Hyalangium gracile: one gene and its partner. The protein of the gene in region 1 binds, or shares a complex with, the protein of each later gene. Links are inferred from orthologs where the notes say so. Each region holds a gene or a part of one and is shown in the gene's direction. Other genes may lie near its edges. The genes, in order: smc and KY572_RS03665.

Region 1 (4,478 bases):
AGGATCCCGCCCGGTAGGTCAATTTCAGCCCGTCCTCCAAGGGGAAGTAGGGGTTGGGGCAGGCCGGGGCCGCGGAGGGCATGTCAGACCGCTCAGGTAGACCCGAGGGCGCTGCTCCTACGAGGACCGAGAGGACGAGTAAGGGCGCGTACGTAGGCTTCCTCCAGAAAGATCACCAGGAAGGTAGGGTGCATCTCTTACTTTTCAACCCCTTGCCGTCCATCGCTGACGGTACAAAACGGCTTTCGGAATGTAGGGTCACACGGTGCATGGTCACGCTTGATCGTGTCACGGCACACTGATACTCCTGACCACATTCCGGGGCCGATTTTTCGGCCTTGGAGCGATTTCACCCTTCTCGCGCACCAAGCCCTACAGGAGCCCGTTGGATGCGAATCAAGCGCCTGGACATCACCGGCTTCAAGTCCTTCATGGAGCGCAGCGTCTTCAGCTTCGATGACGGCGTGACGGGCATCGTCGGCCCCAACGGCTGCGGCAAGTCCAACGTCGTGGACGCCATCCGCTGGGCCATGGGCGAGCAGAGCGCCAAGAACCTCCGTGGCCGCGGCATGGAGGACGTCATCTTCAACGGCTCGGAGAACAAGCCGCCCCTGTCCATGGCGGAGGTGTCCATCACCTTCACCATCGAGGAGACGGACCAGCTGGCGCCCCAGTACCAGGGCTTCCCCGAGATCACCGTCACCCGGCGCCTGTTCCGCAGCGGCGAGTCCGAGTACCTCATCAACAAGGCCGTCTGCCGCCTGCTCGACATTACCGAGCTGCTGCTGGGCACCGGCGTGGGCACCAAGGCCTACTCCATCATCGAGCAGGGCCGCGTGGGCCTCATCGTCTCGAGCAAGCCGGAGGATCGGCGCTCCATCATCGAGGAGGCCGCCGGCGTCACCAAGTACAAGACGCGCCGCAAGGCCGCCGAGCGCAAGATGGAGGCCACCGAGGCCAACCTCCTGCGCATCACCGACATCACCAACGAGCTGGAGAAGCGGCTCGACACGCTGGCCCGCCAGGCCAAGAAGGCCGAGAAGTACAAGAAGCTCAAGGCGCGCATGCGGGACATCGATCTGCACGCCGCCTCGCACCGCTACCTGGAGCTGCAGGCCGAGAAGAAGGTGCTCCAGACGCGCCTGGAGAGCATGACCTCGCAGGAGCGCGAGAACGTGGACCGGGTGCGCGAGCTGGAGGAGGCCATCACCCGGCGCCGCGTCGAGCTGGAGGCCGAGTCCGCCGCCCTGCAGAAGCTGGCTGGCGAGGTGCACGCGCTCGAGAGCGCCGTGCAGCGCGACGATCAGGACCTGGCCTACTGGCGCAAGGACCTGGAGGAGACGAGCGCCCGCGTGGCCACCGCCGAGGGCGAGCTGCACATCCTGCTGGCCCGTCAGGGCGAGGTGGCCGACACCATGGCCGCTCGCGAGGCGGAGCTGTCGGGCATCGCCGGGGCGTGGAAGGAAGACGAAGTGGCCATGCAGGTGGCGCAGGAGGAGCAGCGCCGCGCCACGCAGCTGCAGACGGAGGTGGCCCTGCGCCTGGAGCAGGAGCGGGCGGCGCTGGTGGCCGTGGCGGCCCGGCTGGCCAACCACGAGTCCAACCTCGTCAACCTGGCTCGCCAGCGCACGGACATGGAGGCCCGCCGCGAGAAGAACCGCGTCGAGGCCGAGGCGCTGCGCGCCCAGGAGCAGGAGCTGGATCGCGCCCGCAGCCAGGTGCTCCAGATGGTGGAGGACAGCCGCCACAACGCCCTGGAGCTGGCCGAGCGCAAGACGCACGAGGAAGAGGCCCTGGAGCGCACCCGCGCCGAGTTCGCCGAGAGCGAGATCCAGGTCATCAGCCTGCGCGAGGAGCTGGCCGACAAGCGCAGCCGGCTCGCCTCGCTGGAGGAGCTGCAGAAGAACTACGAGGGCTTCGATCGCGGCGTGCGCGCGGTGATGTCTCGCGCCGGGCAGCAGTTCCGCGAGCAGGGCATCTTCGGCCTGGTGGCGGACGTGCTCACGGCCCCGCCGCGCTTCGAGCGCGCGGTGGAGGCGGTGCTGGGCGAGCGGCTGCAGCACGTCATCGTCGAGAGCCGGGAGAAGGGCTTCGAGCTGGTGGAGTACCTGAAGACGGCCTCCGAGGGCCGCGGCAGCTTCCTGCCCGTGCCGCTGCTGGATGGCGTGCCGCCGGTGGTGGAGCCGGACTTCAGCCGCCCCGGGGTGCTGGGCAGCGCCTACGCGGAGGTGAAGTGCGAGGAGGCGCTCCAGCCGGTGCTGCGGCTGCTGCTCGGAGACGTCATCATCGTCCAGGATCTCGCCTCGGCGCGGGCCTACGCGGCGGCGGGCGGCCCGCAGTGCACCCTCGTCACCCTGGAGGGTGAGGTGGTGCGCGCCGATGGCACCCTCACCGGCGGTGAACGCGAGGGCGCGGCCGTGGGCGCCCTGCAGAAGAAGCGCGAGATCGCCGAGCTGGCCGGCGAGGTGGCCCGGGTGGAGGAGCGCTACAACGAGATCCTCACGCGCCACTACACGCTCCAGAAGCAGATGGGGCAGACGGAGAGCGTCCTCAAGGGGCTGGCGAAGAACCAGCACGCCGAGGAGCTCAACCTCGCCAGCCAGGAGAAGGATCTCCACAAGGCCAGCGAGGATCTGGCCCGGGTGCGCGAGCGGCTGGCCGCGGTGGAGGCGGATGAGGCGCAGTTCGCCCACTCGCACGGGGCGCTGGTGCACGAGGAGGAGAACAGCCGCGGCGAGGTGGCTCACGGGCAGGCGGATCGCGAGACTCGCGAGGAGCGCGTGCGGCAGCTCTCCGCCGAGCTGGAGTCCCTGAAGCAGCGCGCGGACGCGGCGTCCGCGGAGCTGATGGGCCTGCGCATCAAGGTGGCCGCCGGCAGCGAGCGCGGTGAGTCGGCTCGCAAGGAGCTGGAGAGCCTCATCACCCAGCGCAAGGAGATGGAGCAGCGCATCCACCGCCTGCAGGTGACGGTGGGCGAGGGCACCACCCGCTCGGACGAGCTGCGGCGGAAGATCGAGGAGACGGAGGCGGCTCGGACGAAGCGGGCCGAGGAGCACCTGCTGGCGGCCGAGACGCTGGCGGGCCGCCGCGCGGCGCATGCGACCGTCTCCGCCGAGGTGAAGGAGCAGGACACCCAGTTCCGCGAGCTGCGCAGCCGCGTGGACGAGCTGATGCAGGGCCTGTCGCAGATCTCCCTGAAGGAGCGGGAGATCGCCCTGGAGCTGGAGCACCTGGCCGCGGGCATCCGCGAGCGGCACCAGGTGGAGCTGGCGTACGAGCTGCACAACTACCACCTGCTGGCGCCGCTGGCGCCCGAGACGCAGGAGGAGCTGAAGGATCTGCGCGCCCAGGTGGAGAAGATGGGGGAGATCAACCTCACCGCCATCGACGAGCACGCGGAGCTGACCAAGCGCTTCGACTTCCTGTCGAGCCAGAAGAAGGACCTGACGGCCACGCTGGAGCAGCTCAAGGAGGCCATCAACCGCATCGACGCCACGAGCCGCGAGCGCTTCAAGCAGACCTTCGACGTGGTGAACGAGAAGTTCCAGGCGGTGTTCCCGCGGCTGTTCGGCGGCGGGCGGGCCAGCCTCATCCTCACCAACGAGGGCCCGGGCGCCGAGCAGGGCGTGGAGATCGTCGCCCAGCCGCCGGGCAAGAAGCTGCAGAGCGTCAACCTGCTCTCCGGTGGAGAGAAGGCGCTCACCGCCGTGGCGCTCATCTTCGGCATCTTCCTCATCAAGCCGACGCCGTTCTGCCTCCTGGACGAGGTGGACGCGCCGCTGGATGAGGGCAACGTGGGCCGCTACAACGAGATGGTGAAGGAGATGAGCAAGCAGTCCCAGTTCATCCTCATCACCCACAACAAGCGGACCATGGAGGTGGCCGACACGCTCTACGGCGTGACGATGGAGGAGCCGGGCATCTCCAAGCTGGTGAGCGTGAAGATCCGCGAGGCCACGGCCGCCAACGACAACGCGTCGGCGGCCTGAGCCGTCGCCCTCAAGGCCGACGTGGAGCGCCGCCTTGGCGGGCGGCCTCCAGCAGCAGGCGCCGCTCGGCCGCCGCGATCACCCGCCGCGCCGCCCCCACCGCGCCTGGGTCCACCGAGATGGAGGTGATGCCGGCACGCACCAGGTGCTCGGCGAACTCGGGACGGTTGGAGGGCGCCTGGCCGCACAGGGAGCAGGTGATGCCCGCCTCGCGGCTGGCCCGGATGATGCGCACGATGGCGTCCAGCACCGCCGCGTCCGACTCGTCGAACAGCTCCGCGCACACCTCCGAGTCCCGATCCACGCCCAGCATCAGCTGCGTCAAGTCGTTGGAGCCGATGGACACGCCGGTGATGCCCATGCGCGCGTACTCGGGGATGCGGTAGACCACCGAGGGCACCTCCGCCATCACCCAGCGCTCCAGCCCGCGCTGCCGGCCCAGCGGGCTCTCGTCGATGGCCTCCAGGCACCGCTCCAGCTCCCACTTCG
Region 2 (3,224 bases), on another replicon or contig:
ACTTGCCCTCGTCCAGGAAGTTCCGGGCGGCCTCCAGCAGCTCCGCCTCCTGCAGCGACTCGCCCATGGACGGGCCGCGCGCCCGCTGCGGCGCCAGCACCCCGCGCCGGTACAGGTGCAGGAGCCGCCGCGCCACGAAGATGCGCGACTCCTTCCCGCTGGCGAGCAGCTCGGCCAGCATGGCCCCTTCCTCCGCCCGCTTCATGAGGATGGACTCCTCCTCGGAGAAGTGCCCCACGGCGTGCTCGCGGAAGACGCGGAAGGTGGTGTCCATGCCCGGGAAGATGTCCCGGAACATCTTCCACTCACGCCGCCGCGCCAGCGCGTCCCGGTGCAGGCTCGTCAGCGGCAGCTTCAGCTCCACCGCGTGCACCAGCGACGGCAGCTGCAGGTTGAACTCCACCTCGCCCGAGTCCCAGTTGTAGCAGTCGAAGAAGGCCTCGCGCGCCTTGTGCTCGAGCACCTCCAGCATCCGCTGCATCTCCACGAACTGCTGGCGCACCAGGTACGCCCCATAGGGCATGTTCGCCAGCTCCGCCGCCTCGTACGCCAGCGCCGCCCGCGGCGCGTCCAGGATGCCCAGATCCACCAGCATCTGCGACAGGTGCTCGCTGGGCGTGTTGGAGCCCTCGCCCACCAGGAAGCCGCCCTGGAAGAAGAAGTAACGAATGGCCGAGCCACGCTCGAGCCGCAGCGTCCCCACCGCCTTGCGCGACAACAGCGCGGGGATCACCACGTCCATCGAGTAGTGGGTGAGGCTCCCTTTGAAGTGCTCCATGATGTCTCCGGCCGCTGAGGGCGCCTGCTCGCTCCCCGGGGAGGCTAATCACAGGTTTGATAATGCTCAAGCCTTTGAATTCACTGGTTTTTTGCCAGACTGTCGCAAAGTTCCAGAATTTGAGACAAGACGGCCACCGGGGTATGAGCGGCTTGCTGGAAATGCCCACCTTCGTGGGCACGGGCGCCGTCCCCGAGACGGCTTGTCAGCGGCCTCATGAATGGTTCTCACGTGTGTCTGGCACAAGTGCTTCGCGTGCATGTGTTGACCGCACGCGAAGTGCTCATCGCGCGCTCGGGAGTGGGGTTTGGCGGACCCGGCGAATGTTTGACCCTCCAGGAGGGCGCTGCTAAGGGGGAAGGCCTGTGAAGTGCCTGAAGGACGTCCGGTGACCGAGGCCCGCCGCACGCCGCCCGAGGAGGGCTCCAGCGATGCCGAGGTGCCCCGCTCGCCAGGGGACGCCTTCCGTATTGCTCTGCCCAATTTCGAGGGCCCGCTGGATCTGCTGCTGCACCTGATCCGCGAGCACCGCGTCGACATCTTCGACATCCCGCTGGCGCTCATCGTCGAGAAGTACCTGGAGTACCTGCAGAAGATGCGGGAGCTGAACCTGGACATCGCCGGCGAGTTCCTGGTGATGGCCTCCACGCTGGCGCACCTCAAGAGCCGCATGCTGCTGCCGCGCCAGGACGCCGCGGCCCCCGTCGAGGCCACCGAGGCGACGCTGGAGGAGACGGGCGATCCGCGCGCGGAGCTGGTGCGGCGGCTGCTCGAGTACCAGAAGTACAAGGACTCCGCGGAGCAGCTGGCCAAGCAGGATCTGCTCGGGCGGGACGTGTTCACCCGCAACGTGCCGGCGGAGGCGGTGCCCATCCCCGAGGAGGAGGTGGGGCTGCAGGAGTTCTCCGTCCTCAAGCTCATCGAGGCGCTGGACCGGGTGCTCGAGCGCCTGGCCCCCAAGCCGCAGCACGAGGTGGTGCGCGAGCGGCTGACGCTCTCGGAGGCCACCCTGCGCGTGGTCGAGCGCGTGCGAGGGCAGGAGCGGGTGACGTTCGCCAGCCTGTTCCCGGAGGGCAGCACGCGCCAGGAGATCGTCATTACGTTCCTGGCAATCCTGGAGATGGTAAAGCGCCGCCTGATTCGCGTCTTCCAGGAGGAGCCTCTCAAGGACATCTTCCTGATGCCCAATGGGGACGCGCTCGAGCGGCTGGTCCCCACGGAGGTGGACGACAGTGACTACCGGTAGGAACCCCACCGACGAGACGACCGAGGCCCCCGCTCCCGGCACCCCCGGTGGCCCGGGGCCCTTCTCCGAGGAGGAGATCGCCGCCGTGACGGGGCCGGGCGGCGACAGCGATCTGGACGAGCTGGAGGCCGCCGCCATCGAGGAGGACACCGGGCCGGACCTGGAGACCTCCTTCGAGAAGCTGGTCGCCAAGAGCAAGAAGCTCTCCGAGGACCGCATCCGCACGGTGCTGCAGAGCGTGCTCTTCGTGGCGGACAAGCCGCTCACGGTGGATCAGCTCTTCGAGTCCACGGGCATCGAGCGCGAGCTGATCGCCAAGGCGCTCGATCAGATCTCCGGCATCCACCGGGACGGGGTGAACGGCATCGTCCTGCACGAGGTGGCGGGCGGGTGGCAGTTCCGCACGGATCCGCACTCGGCGGAGTACGTGCGGCGCTACCTGCGCGTGAAGCCGCAGCGGCTCACCCGGGCGGCGGTGGAGACGCTGGCCATCATCGCCTACCGCCAGCCGGTGACGCGCCCGGAGGTGGAGGAGATCCGCGGCGTGGACTGCGGCGCCGTCATCAAGGCGCTGATGGATCGCAAGCTGGTGAAGATCCTGGGCAAGAAGGAGGAGGTGGGGCGCCCCATCCTCTATGGCACCACGCGCGAGTTCCTGGAGTTCTTCGCGCTCAAGGATCTGTCCTCCCTGCCCACGCTGCGCGAGTTCCACGAGCTGACGCAGGAGCACCAGGAGATTGTCGAGAAGGAATCCTCGGCGGCGCCCAAGGTGTCCGGGACGGTGGAGGCCCTGGCGGATCCAGGCTTCCAGAAGCGCCTGGACAAGAGCGCCGCGGCCTCGGAGGCCGCGCTGGAGGAGTTGGAGGAGGCCATCACGGCCGCCGACAAGAGTCAGAAGGCCGCCGCCGGCCTGTTGACGAACACGCCCCCGCAGACGCCCGAAGGGGGCGCCGCGGGACCCAAGCCCGAGTGACGGGCACGAAGGCATCACATGGCTGCTGAACGACTTCAGAAGTACCTGGCTCGCGCGGGAGTGGCTTCGCGCCGGCATGCAGAGGAGCTCATCACCGCGGGTCGGGTGAAGGTGAACAACGAGACGGTGACGGAGCTGGGCAGCCGGGTGGAGCCCGGTACGGACCTGGTGATGGTGGACGGCAAGCTCGTCACGCCGCCGGAGAACACGTCCTACTACCTGCTCTA

Evidence for each region.
Region 2: the proteins of smc (region 1) and KY572_RS03665 are in contact, whole or in part, in a crystal structure (PDB 3ZGX), measured with the Bacillus subtilis proteins. The link is inferred for Hyalangium gracile from one-to-one orthologs.

What each region holds. Positions count from the first base shown.
Region 1 is NZ_JAHXBG010000016.1:131,892-136,369, reverse strand. What follows is about bases 14-4,189. They hold smc (chromosome segregation protein SMC), read left to right. Parts: upstream 14-389; coding sequence 390-3,989; downstream 3,990-4,189. Other genes in these bases: ppsA (phosphoenolpyruvate synthase), read right to left, coding at 4,000-4,189; KY572_RS29405 (TapB family protein), read right to left, coding at 14-82. In the rest of the region: more of KY572_RS29405, read right to left, coding at 1-13; more of ppsA, read right to left, coding at 4,190-4,478. UniProt on the Bacillus subtilis protein: Required for chromosome condensation and partitioning.
Region 2 is NZ_JAHXBG010000002.1:6,435-9,658, reverse strand. What follows is about bases 174-3,095. They hold KY572_RS03665 (segregation and condensation protein A), read left to right. Parts: upstream 174-1,166; coding sequence 1,167-2,024; downstream 2,025-3,095. Other genes in these bases: KY572_RS03655 (pseudouridine synthase), read left to right, coding at 3,016-3,095; scpB (SMC-Scp complex subunit ScpB), read left to right, coding at 2,011-2,997; KY572_RS03670 (DUF4388 domain-containing protein), read right to left, coding at 174-778. Outside these bases: more of KY572_RS03670, read right to left, coding at 1-173; more of KY572_RS03655, read left to right, coding at 3,096-3,224. UniProt on the Bacillus subtilis protein: Participates in chromosomal partition during cell division. May act via the formation of a condensin-like complex containing Smc and ScpB that pull DNA away from mid-cell into both cell halves.